2 linked regions of the Phenylobacterium montanum genome follow. The protein of the gene in region 2 binds, or shares a complex with, the protein of the main gene of each other region. Links are inferred from orthologs where the notes say so. Each region holds a gene or a part of one and is shown on either strand. Other genes may lie near its edges.

The links.
Region 1: the proteins of accB (region 2) and KCG34_RS18690 are in contact, whole or in part, in a solved structure (PDB 8UXZ), measured with the Escherichia coli proteins. The link is inferred for Phenylobacterium montanum from one-to-one orthologs.

The regions. Positions count from the first base shown.
Region 1 is NZ_CP073078.1:4,108,543-4,113,140, forward strand. Bases 1-3,000 are described here. They hold KCG34_RS18690 (acetyl-CoA carboxylase carboxyltransferase subunit beta), read right to left. Parts: upstream 1,978-3,000; coding sequence 1,024-1,977; downstream 1-1,023. Other genes in these bases: KCG34_RS18685 (bifunctional folylpolyglutamate synthase/dihydrofolate synthase), read right to left, coding at 1-1,007; trpA (tryptophan synthase subunit alpha), read right to left, coding at 1,974-2,810; trpB (tryptophan synthase subunit beta), read right to left, coding at 2,807-3,000. In the rest of the region: more of trpB, read right to left, coding at 3,001-4,027; KCG34_RS18705 (phosphoribosylanthranilate isomerase), read right to left, coding at 4,044-4,598.
Region 2 is NZ_CP073078.1:5,326,063-5,331,950, reverse strand. What follows is about bases 1-2,692. They hold accB (acetyl-CoA carboxylase biotin carboxyl carrier protein), read left to right. Parts: upstream 1-942; coding sequence 943-1,443; downstream 1,444-2,692. Other genes in these bases: accC (acetyl-CoA carboxylase biotin carboxylase subunit), read left to right, coding at 1,447-2,692; KCG34_RS24410 (type II 3-dehydroquinate dehydratase), read left to right, coding at 473-919; thiS (sulfur carrier protein ThiS), read right to left, coding at 176-376; KCG34_RS24420 (thiazole synthase), read right to left, coding at 1-172. Outside these bases: more of accC, read left to right, coding at 2,693-2,790; aat (leucyl/phenylalanyl-tRNA--protein transferase), read left to right, coding at 2,795-3,463; KCG34_RS24390 (DUF2155 domain-containing protein), read right to left, coding at 3,415-4,035; outer membrane lipid asymmetry maintenance protein MlaD, read right to left, coding at 4,037-4,576; KCG34_RS24380 (NADH:ubiquinone oxidoreductase subunit NDUFA12), read right to left, coding at 4,581-4,976; KCG34_RS24375 (TSCPD domain-containing protein), read left to right, coding at 5,186-5,888. UniProt on the Escherichia coli protein: This protein is a component of the acetyl coenzyme A carboxylase complex; first, biotin carboxylase catalyzes the carboxylation of the carrier protein and then the transcarboxylase transfers the carboxyl group to form malonyl-CoA.

The DNA of each region.
Region 1 (4,598 bases), 1.2 Mb from region 2 along the record:
TTGGCGGAGAGCCGGCGGACGGCGTCGGCCAGGGCGCGGCCGGCGTGCGGGTTGTGGCCGCCGTCGATCCAGAGGTCGGCGCCGCGCGCCTGGGCCCTCTCGCCGAGCGGCCCCTTGATCAGGCGCTGGAAGCGAGCCGGCCAGACGGCAGAGGCGACACCCTTGGCTATGGCTTCGTCGGTGATGCGCGGATCGCCGAGCTTGACGATCGCCGCCACCGCCAGGCCGGCGTTGTCGAACTGGTGCTGGCCGAACAGGCTGGGCGGGGGCAGGTCGAGCAGGCGATCCTCCAGCTGCACCCGAAGGCGGCCCTGGTCTTCGAAAGCGTCGAAGTCGCGGCCCATCAGGGTGATCGGCGCGCCGACCAGCTCGGATTCGGCCTCGATCACGCCGAGAGCCTCCTCCATCTGCCGGGCGCAGACGCAGGGGCGGCCGGCGCGCAGGATGCCGGCCTTCTCCCAGGCGATCTTGCCGAGCTCTGGGCCCAGCAGCTCCAGGTGGTCGTAGTCGACCGGGGTGATCACGGTCACCGCCGGGCTGTCGAACACATTGGTGGCGTCGAAGCGCCCGCCCAGACCTACCTCGATGATGCAGAGGTCGGCGGGCGTATCGGCGAAGGCCTTCAGCGCAATGGCCGTGGTCATTTCGAAGAAGCTGATCGGCTCGCCGGCGTTGGCGGTTTCGGCCTGTTCGATCAGATTTTCCAGCTGGGCTTCGGTCAGCAGGGTCCCGGCGACGCGGATGCGCTCGACAAAGCGGACCAGGTGCGGCGAGGTCAGGACGTGGACCTTCAACCCGGCCGCCTCGGCCATGGCGCGCAGGAAGGCGGTGGTCGAGCCCTTGCCGTTGGTGCCGGCCACGTGGATCACCGGCGGCAGCTTGTCCTGCGGCCGCCCGAGAGCGTCCAGCAGGCGCAGGATGCGGCCGGTGGTCAGGTCGATCAGCGAGGGGTGCAGGGCGCGAAGGCGCTCGACCAGCACGTCCTGGGCGCGCAAGGGGTCATACATGGCTTAGATGATGGCCTTAAGCGGCGGGGCGGCGAGCGCGCCCCATCAGAAGCGTGGTCATGATCGAGCCCAACGTGGCCGGCAGCTCGCGTCGCCCCACAACCCGGTCGACCATGCCCTTTTCCACCAGGTATTCCGAGCGCTGGAAGCCGGGCGGCAGGGTCTCGCGGATGGTCTGCTCGATCACGCGGGGGCCGGTGAAGCCGATCAGGGCGCCGGGCTCGGCCAGGTGGATGTCGCCCAGCATGGCATAGCTGGCCGTCACCCCACCGGTGGTGGGATCGGTCAGGACCACGATATAGGGCAGGCGGGCCTTCTTCAGCTCCTGGATGGCCAGGGTGGTGCGGGCCATCTGCATCAGGGCGATAGCGCCCTCCTGCATTCGCGCCCCGCCCGAGGCGGTGAAGGCCACCAGGGGAACTTCGCGCTTCAGCGCCTCTTCAGCCGCGGCGATGAAGCCTTCGCCGGCCGCCATGCCCAGGGACCCGCCCATGAAGGCGAAGTCCTGCACCATGACCACGGACTTGACGCCCTTGATCTCGCCGGCCGCGACGGCCACCGCGTCGGTCTCGCCGGTGGACTTGCGGGCCGCCGCCAGGGCGTCCTTGTAGGGCTTGCCCTCGACGAACTTCAGCGGGTCGTCATTGGTCTTGCGGATCGCGACCACATCGTGGGCGCCGCCGTCGAAAGTATAGGCGAAGCGCAGCTTCGGCCCGATGCGCATGTGCCGGCCGGCCGGAGTGACCCAGAGGGCCGCCTCCAGGTCGGGCCGATAGATCATCTCGCCGGTGTCGGGGCACTTGACCCACAGGTTCTCGGGCGTGTCGCGCTTGGCGACCAGGTTGCGCACGCCAGGCGCGATCTTGGCCAGCCAGCCGCCCCGTTCCCGGGCCGGGCGTTGGTTGGAAGTCGATGCGCCCGGAGGGACGCCCTGTCCCCCGCGGGGGCCTTTGGCTTCGGACATGCTCATGCCGGGACGGAACCTTGGTCGATTCTCGCGCGACGCACAGCCTGGGCCAGGGCGCGCGCGGTATCCAGAACTCGCGTAGTCACATTTTCGTTTGGCGCGGCTTCGGCGATCTGTTCGACCAGGGCCGAGCCCACCACCACCGCGTCGGCCACACGGGCGACCGCGGCGGCGCGCTCAGGCGTCTTGACGCCGAAACCGACCGCGACCGGCAGGCCCGAGGCCTTGCGCACCCGCGCCACGGCTGGCGCCACGGCGTCCGCGTCGGCTTCCTTGACCCCGGTCACCCCGGCGACCGAAACATAGTAGACGAAGCCCGACGTGCGCCGGACCACCACCTGCAGCCGCGCATCGTCCGAGGTCGGGGTCGCCAGGCGGATCAGGGCGACCGCTTCCTGGTCCAGGGCGTCCAGCAATGGATCGGCCTCTTCCGGCGGGCAATCGACCACGATCAGCCCGTCGACCCCGGCCGCCGCCGCATCGGCCGCGAAGGCCTCGAGACCGTAGGACAGAAGCGGGTTCAGATAGCCCATCAGGATGATCGGGGTGTCCTGGTCGCCCTTACGGAACGCATGGGCGAGGGCCAGGGTCCCGCTCAGGGTCATGCCGGCGGCGAGGCCCCGCTGGGCGGCGCGCTGGATCGGCGGCCCCTCGGCCATGGGATCGGAAAAGGGATAGCCCAGCTCGATCAGGTCGGCCCCGGCGGCGGGCAGGCCCTTCAGGATGGCCAGAGCCGTTTCCCGGTCGGGATCGCCCGCCATGACGTAGGCGACGAAGCCGGCGCGGCCTTCGGCCTTCAGCGCGGCGAAGCGCCGTTCGATACGTTGAACCGTCAAATCTTACGTCCCAGGTGATCGGCGACCGTGGCCACGTCCTTGTCGCCGCGGCCAGACAGCAGCAGCACCACGATCCCGTCCTTGCCGACCTCGCGCACCACGTCGGGCAGACGGGCCATGGCGTGGGCGGGTTCGAGCGCGGGGATGATGCCTTCCAGCTCGGCGCAGCGCTGGAACCACTCCAGGGCTTCGTCGTCGGTGGCCGAAAGGTACTGGGCCCGGCCGATGTCGTGCAGGAAGGCGTGCTCCGGCCCGATGCCGGGATAGTCCAGGCCCGCCGAGATCGAGTGGGCGTCGGTGATCTGCCCGTCCTCGTTCTGCAGCAGATAGGTCTTGTTGCCGTGCAGCACGCCCGGGCGGCCGCCGGTCAGGGAGGCGGCATGCAGGCCGGTGGAGATGCCGTGGCCGGCGGCCTCGACCCCGACCAGGCGCACGCCCTCGTCGGCCAGGAACGGGTGGAAGATGCCGATCGCGTTCGAGCCGCCGCCGATGCAGGCCACCACCGCGTCGGGAAGGCGTCCCTCTGCTTCCAGAATCTGGGCTCGCGTCTCGTGGCCGATCACCGCCTGGAAGTCGCGCACCATGGCCGGATAGGGGTGCGGGCCGGCCGCTGTGCCGATGATGTAGTAGGTGTCGTGCACGTTGGTGACCCAATCGCGCATGGCCTCGTTCATGGCGTCCTTCAGCGTGCCGGTGCCGCTGGTGACGGGGCGGACCTCGGCGCCCAAAAGGTTCATGCGGAACACGTTGGGCTTTTGCCGCTCGACGTCGGTCGAGCCCATATAGACCACGCAGGGCAGGCCGAAGCGGGCGCAGACCGTCGCCGTGGCCACGCCATGCTGACCGGCGCCGGTCTCGGCGATGATGCGGGTCTTGCCCATGCGCATGGCCAGCAGGATCTGGCCCATGCAATTGTTGATCTTGTGCGCGCCGGTGTGGTTCAGCTCTTCGCGCTTGAAATAGATCTTGGCGCCGCCGAGGTGGGCGGTCAGCCGCTCGGCGAAATAGAGCGGGCTGGGCCGGCCGACATAGTGGGTCAGGAAACCCTTCAGTTCGGCCTGGAACTCGGGATCGGCCTTGGCCGCGGCATAGGCCCGGTCCAGGTCCAGCACCAGCGGCATCAGGGTTTCGGCCACATAGCGGCCGCCATAGTCGCCGAAGCGGCCCACGGCGTCCGGATAGGCGCTGTAGTCGTTTGGTTTGGCGGTGACGTTCACTGAATGACCTAAAAGGTTAAACGCGGCGTACGGCGTCCAGGAAGGCGGAAATGAGGCCGGGGTCCTTTAGCCCCGGGCCGCGCTCCACGCCAGAGGAAACATCCACCAGCGGGGCGCCGGAGGCCTTTGCGGCCTCGCGCACGTTCCAGGGATCGAGCCCGCCGGCCAGGAAATGCGGCCGCTGAAAGCGCCGACCGGCCAGGATCGTCCAGTCGAAGCTGGCGCCCATGCCGCCGGGCAGGTCCGCGCCCTTGGGCGGCTTGGCGTCGAACATCAGGTGCTCGACAAGGCCGTCATAGCCGCCGGCGGCCTCCAGGTCTGGGCTTTCCGAGACCGGCAAGGCCTTGATCAGGCCGGCGCCGGTGCGCGCGGCGATCGCGGCGGCGCGCTGGGGGCTCTCCTTGCCGTGCAGCTGGATCAGGTCCGGCTTCAGGCTGGCCATGATCCGATCGAGGACCTCATCGTCGGGATCGACAGTGACGGCGACCACGCCCGCCTTGCCCCGGGCCGGCTCGGCCAGGCGCGCAGCCAGTTCGGGCCGCACGTTGCGTGGACTCCTGTCGAAGAACAC
Region 2 (5,888 bases):
GGCGCAGGGCCACGGTGACGATCTCGGCCCCCGCGGCCTCGGCGGCGGCGGCGTTGGTGGCATAGTCCTTGTACTTGCCGGTGCCGACGATCAGGCGCGAGGTGAAGGTGCGGCCGGCGACGCTCCAAGTATCTTTTGGCCAGGTGTCAGCCGGTGGGGTGTGGGCGTTCATGCGTCAGCCGCCTCCGATGAAGTGCACGATCTCGATGCGGTCGCCGTCGGCGAGCGCGGTCTCGGCGTAGATCGAACGCGGCACGATCTCAAGATTGCGCTCGACGGCGACCTTACGCGGATCAAGGCCCAGCGCCGTCACCAGGGCGGCGATGCTGCCGAGCGCCTCGAAGCCCCGCTCCTCGCCGTTGATCACCAGACGCATTCCGTAGTCTCCAAAACGAGCCCTGCTTGTGAGCCCGGGCGCGCGACGATACAAGAGCGGCGGATTCGACATGCGGATCGCCGACCGCGGAGCGGCATGACCAAACCGATCTATGTGCTGAACGGCCCCAACCTCAACCTGTTGGGGGTCCGAGAGCCGCACATCTATGGGACCACCACCCTCGAGGACGTTCGCGGCCTTTGCGAGGCGCGGGCGGCTGTTTTCGGCCGCCAGGTGGTGTTCCGCCAGTCGAACCACGAGGGGCAGCTGATCGACTGGGTGCAGGAGGCGCGCGAGGGCGCCTGCGCCCTGGTGATCAATCCGGCCGGCTATGGCCACACCTCGATCGCCCTTCTGGACGCGCTGAAGGCCCTGAGCATACCGATCGTCGAGTGCCACCTGTCGAACCCTGCGGCGCGCGAGGAGTTTCGCAGGCACACTTTCGTCTCCCTGGCGGCGACGGGGCTGGTCAGCGGCTTCGGCGCCAGGAGCTATGAACTCGCTATCGAGGCGGCGGCGCAAGCGGCCAAGGCCTCGGCCTGAATAAGAACAAGGTTTTTCAATCCATGAACGATTCCAAGGGACCCGTGTCTAAGGACTCCGGCGGCTCGATCGACCCCAGGCTGGTGCGCAAGCTGGCCGACATCCTGACCGACACCGGCCTGACCGAGATCGAGGTCGAACAGGGGGGCCTGAAGATCCGCGTCGCCCGCGAGATCTCGGTGGCCGCCGCGCCGGCGCACTATGTCGCCGCGCCCGCGCCCATGGCCGCGCCGGCCGCTGCGCCTGTGGCCGCCGCCCCCGCGGCTGCGCCCGCCGCCGAGCCCGAGCGCGGCGAGCAGGTCAAGTCGCCCATGGTCGGCACCGTCTATCTGCAGCCCCAGCCGGGCGCCGCCTCGTTCATCAAGGTGGGCGACCAGGTCTCGGCCGGGCAGACGCTGCTGATCATCGAGGCCATGAAGACCATGAACCCGATCCCCGCCCCGCGCGCCGGGACGGTGCTGAAGATCCTGGTCGAAGACGCCCAACCGGTGGAATTCGGCGAAGCCCTGGTGGTGATCGAGTAGGCGATGTTCGACAAGATCCTGATCGCCAACCGCGGCGAGATCGCGCTCCGCGTCATCCGCGCCTGCAAGGAGATGGGCATCGCCACCGTGGCGGTGCACTCCGAGGCCGACGCCAGCGCCATGCACGTGCGCCTGGCCGACGAGAGCGTCTGCATCGGCCCGGCGGCGGCGGCCAAGAGCTATCTGAACATCCCCTCGATCATCGCCGCCTGCGAGATCACCGGGGCCCAGGCGGTGCATCCTGGGTACGGGTTCCTGTCGGAGAACGCCCGCTTCGCCGAGATCGTCGGCGCGCACGGCTATACCTTCATCGGGCCCAAGCCCGAGCACATCCGCATGATGGGCGACAAGATCACCGCCAAGCAGGCGGTGAAGACCGCCGGGATTCCGGTGGTGCCGGGCTCTGACGGCGGGGTCTCGACCGAGGAGGAGGCCTTCGCCGCGGCCGAGGCGATCGGCTTTCCGGTGCTGATCAAGGCCGCCGCCGGCGGCGGCGGGCGCGGCATGAAGGTGGCCCAGGACCGCGAGGGCCTGGCCGAGGCGGTCTCCACCGCCCGGTCCGAGGCCCGGGCGGCGTTCGGCGACGACACAGTCTATATGGAGCGCTACCTGGGCCGGCCGCGGCACATCGAGCTGCAGGTGGTGGCCGACAGCTTCGGCAATGTGGTGCATCTGGGCGAACGCGACTGCTCGCTGCAGCGCCGCCACCAGAAGGTGATGGAGGAGGCCCCCTCCCCCGCCATCGACGCCGCCACCCGGGCGAAAATCGGCAAGGTGGTGGTCGATGCGATCAAGGCCATCGGCTATCTGGGCGTCGGCACCATCGAGTTCCTGTACGAGGACGGCGAGTTCTTCTTCATCGAGATGAACACCCGCCTGCAGGTCGAGCACCCGGTCACCGAGGCCATCACCGGCATCGACCTGGTGCGCGAACAGATCCGCATCGCCGCCGGCCTGCCGCTGTCGTTCACCCAAGACGAGGTGCTGTTCGAGGGCCACGCCATCGAGTGCCGCATCAACGCCGAGAACCCGCGCACCTTCACCCCCTCGCCGGGGCTGGTGACCGATTTCCATGCGCCGGGCGGCCTGGGCGTGCGGCTGGATTCGGCGCTCTATGCCGGCTACTCGATCCCGCCCTATTACGACAGCCTGGCCGGCAAGCTGATCGTGCACGGCCGCGACCGGGCCGAGTGCATCGCCAGAACCCGCCGCTGCCTGGGCGAGATGGTGGTGGACGGGATCGAGACCACCATTCCGCTGTTCCAGGACCTGCTGGTCCAGCCGGACATCATCGAAGGGTCGTACAACATCCACTGGCTGGAGCAGTGGATCCGACAGGGCGGATGAGCGCGTGCCCCGATCTTCAGGGACAGGGGGCTTCACGGTCGAAGACCTGATCGAGTGCTATCGCCGGGGCGTGTTCCCGATGGCGGACGCGCGCGAAGACGATCGCATCTTCCTGGTCGATCCCGAGCACCGGGGGGTGATCCCGCTGCACACGGTGCACATCCCCCGCCGCCTGGCCCGCACCATCCGGGCCGAGGTGTTCCAGGTGCGCATCGACACTGCCTTCGACGCCGTGGTCGCCGCCTGCGCCGCCGCCAAGCCGGGGCGCGAGGAGACCTGGATCAACGCGCCGATCCAGGCCCTCTACGGCCAGCTCTACCGCCTGGGCCTGGCCCACAGCGTCGAGTGCTGGCTTGAAGGGGTGCTGGTCGGCGGCCTCTATGGCGTCAGCCTGGGCGGTGCCTTCTTCGGCGAGAGCATGTTCTCCAGAGCTCGCGACGCCAGCAAGGTCGCCCTGGCGCACCTGGTCGCCCGGCTGAGCGCCGGCCAGTTCCGCCTGCTGGACACCCAGTTCATGACCGAGCACCTGGCCCAGTTCGGCGCGGTGGAGATCCCCCGCGCCCTCTATCGCAGGAAGTTGGACGAGGCCCTGGCGCGCGACGCCGACTTCTACCGCCTGCCGGCCTATGTGGACGGCGCGGCCGTCTTGCAGGCGATCAGCCAGGCGTCATAGACCGGATGCTGGAACAGGTTCAGTCCGGGTGAATTGGCGTAAATCCAGCCGCGAAACACCTGCTTGCCGGGCGGGGGCGGCTGGTCGTCCGGCCCCTTGGGCTGGGAGATGATCTCCACGTGGGCGACCGCGTCGGTGATGGTCTCGTCGGGCGCGGTGGTCTCGCAGGCGCGGACGATGAAGATCAGCGACTTGTAGCGGATCGGCTGGTTGATCGGGGCCTCGAAGCGCAGGGTCTCGGCCGAGACCTTGTCCAGGGCCTGCAGCACCGCCACCGCATAGCGCGGCCGCTTCAAGGGCTCGACCGGCTTGGAAGGCGCGGGATTGGATGAGGCCGGCTCGCCCTGGTCCTCGTCGTCGTTCGAAGCCGCCTCCATCGGCGGCGAGGGGCTTGGCGCCTCGGGCTCGGCTGCGGGCGGGGCGGCCGCCGGTTGTGCGGGCTTCAGCGCCGCCGCCGGCTTGGGGGCGGCGGGCGCGGCGGGCTCCTGCTGGGCGCGCACCAGGCCGCCCACGCCCAGCGCCAGGACGATGGCGGCCCCGGCGCCGGCGAGCAGCAGCGGGCGCGCCGCCATCTCAGTGGCCTCCGTTGCTGGCCGGGACGCCGTAGGGATCGGCGGCCGGAGCGGGCGAGGCGGCGGGCGCCGCAGCAGCCGGGGCGGACGAAGCCGCCGGGCTCTGCGGGCGGATGAACTGGCCGATCAGGCCGAACAGGTCCACCGCCCCTTGCGTGTTCTGAAACTCGTCGCCCGGCTTCATGTCGCCCTGGGCGCCGCCGGGTTCGATGGCGATGTGCGAGCCGCCCAGGAGGCCGTCGCTGGTCACCTTGGCGGTGGAATCGGCCGGCAGCTTGACCGTGGGGTCCATGGTCATCCTGGTGATGGCCATGAAGGTCTTGGAATCCAGCGTCACGGCCGAGACCGTGCCGACCTTCACCCCCGCCACGCGCACGTCCGCGCCCGGGGCCAGGGCCCCGACCTGGCCGAACCGCGCGGTCAGGTCATAGCCGTGCGCCTTGGTGTGGATGGCCCCGGCGCTCAGGGCATAGATCAGAAAGCTGGCCGCCGCGGCCAGCACCACCGCGCCAAGCCCCGTCTCGACCCACTGACCACGCATGGGATTACTCCGGCCGCCAGGCCTGGTAGTCGCCCGTCGCCGCCGGGCGCTCGCCGGTCACCGCCAGCGAACCGGGCGGCCGCCAGGCGTGAGCGGTGCCGGTCAGGTTCGGCAGATGGTCCTTCTCCCAGGACCTGCGCAGCAGCGGGGCCACGGTCGGCGGCTCGTCGAAGGTGTAGCGCAGCCAGCCGTGCCATTCGGCCGGCACCTTGGAGGCCTCGGCATAGCCCTTGTACATCACCCAGCGACGCTTGCGCCCGTCATAGCTGTCGGCGGCGTTGCGGGCCTCATAGTAGCGGTTGCCGTACTCGTCCTCGCCGACGAACTGGCCGTTCTTGGCGATGGTCAGGCGCAGGCCGAAGGTCGCGCCCTGCCACCAGGTGAAAATCTCTTTGAGCACGCCGCCTAAGCTCCGCCGCGAACAGGAAAAGCGCCGAAGCGGCGCGGGGTGAATATAGGCGCCGGGCCTGCCCGCGTCCAGCGAACCGGAAGAAACCTTCGCCGCACCCCCGACACAAGATGTTGTGGATGGCGCACCCATCTCCCGCAATATCTATTGAAGCCGGCCGTCAGCCCTCCTAGGCTGGCTCAGAACGGGGGAGGATCGCCATGCGATTTCAGTCTCAACGTCCGCCGATCGGCGCCGAACAAGCGACCCTCGACCTGCGCGAGGTCGAGCGCGGCGCCGGCGTGGCCGAGGTCCTGGCCCCCGTGGACTGGACCTCGGCGCGAATCGACGCATGGCTGGACTGGGCCGATGCGCAGGGCGGCATCGTCGCCGAGGGCGAATCCGAGCCCTTGCCCCCGGCGGAGCCGGCCCTGGCCGAGGCCCTGGACGGCGCCTTCGACCGCTACGCCAGCCGCCTCGCCGGCCGCGGCGCGGCGCTTGGCGTGTTCGCTGCGACCGGCGACGCCGTCCGCTTTCGCGACGCCCTGCTGGAGAGCCTGATCGAAGGCCGCGCCGCCCCCGCCCTGCCCGCCGCCGGCGCCGCGGCCGAGCCCGAGGTGGTCGACCTCACCGGCTTCGAGTTCGCCCGCGCCGTCGAGCGTCACCTGGCCGAGGCCCGCCGCGAGGCCCTGGTGGCCGACGCCGCCGCCGCGCATGACGAGCGCCTGCAGGCGGTGATGGACGCGGTCAGCCGCTGCGAGGGCGAGCGCGCCGCCTGCGCGGACCCCAGCCTCAACGCTGCCCTCGGCCGCGCCGCCCGCCGCGCCCGCGAGGCCGGGGTCGGCGACGCGCTGATCCGCCGCGCCATCAGCCTGGCCCGCGCCGGCGCCACCGCCTGGACTTCGGCGGAGATCGAGGCCGCTC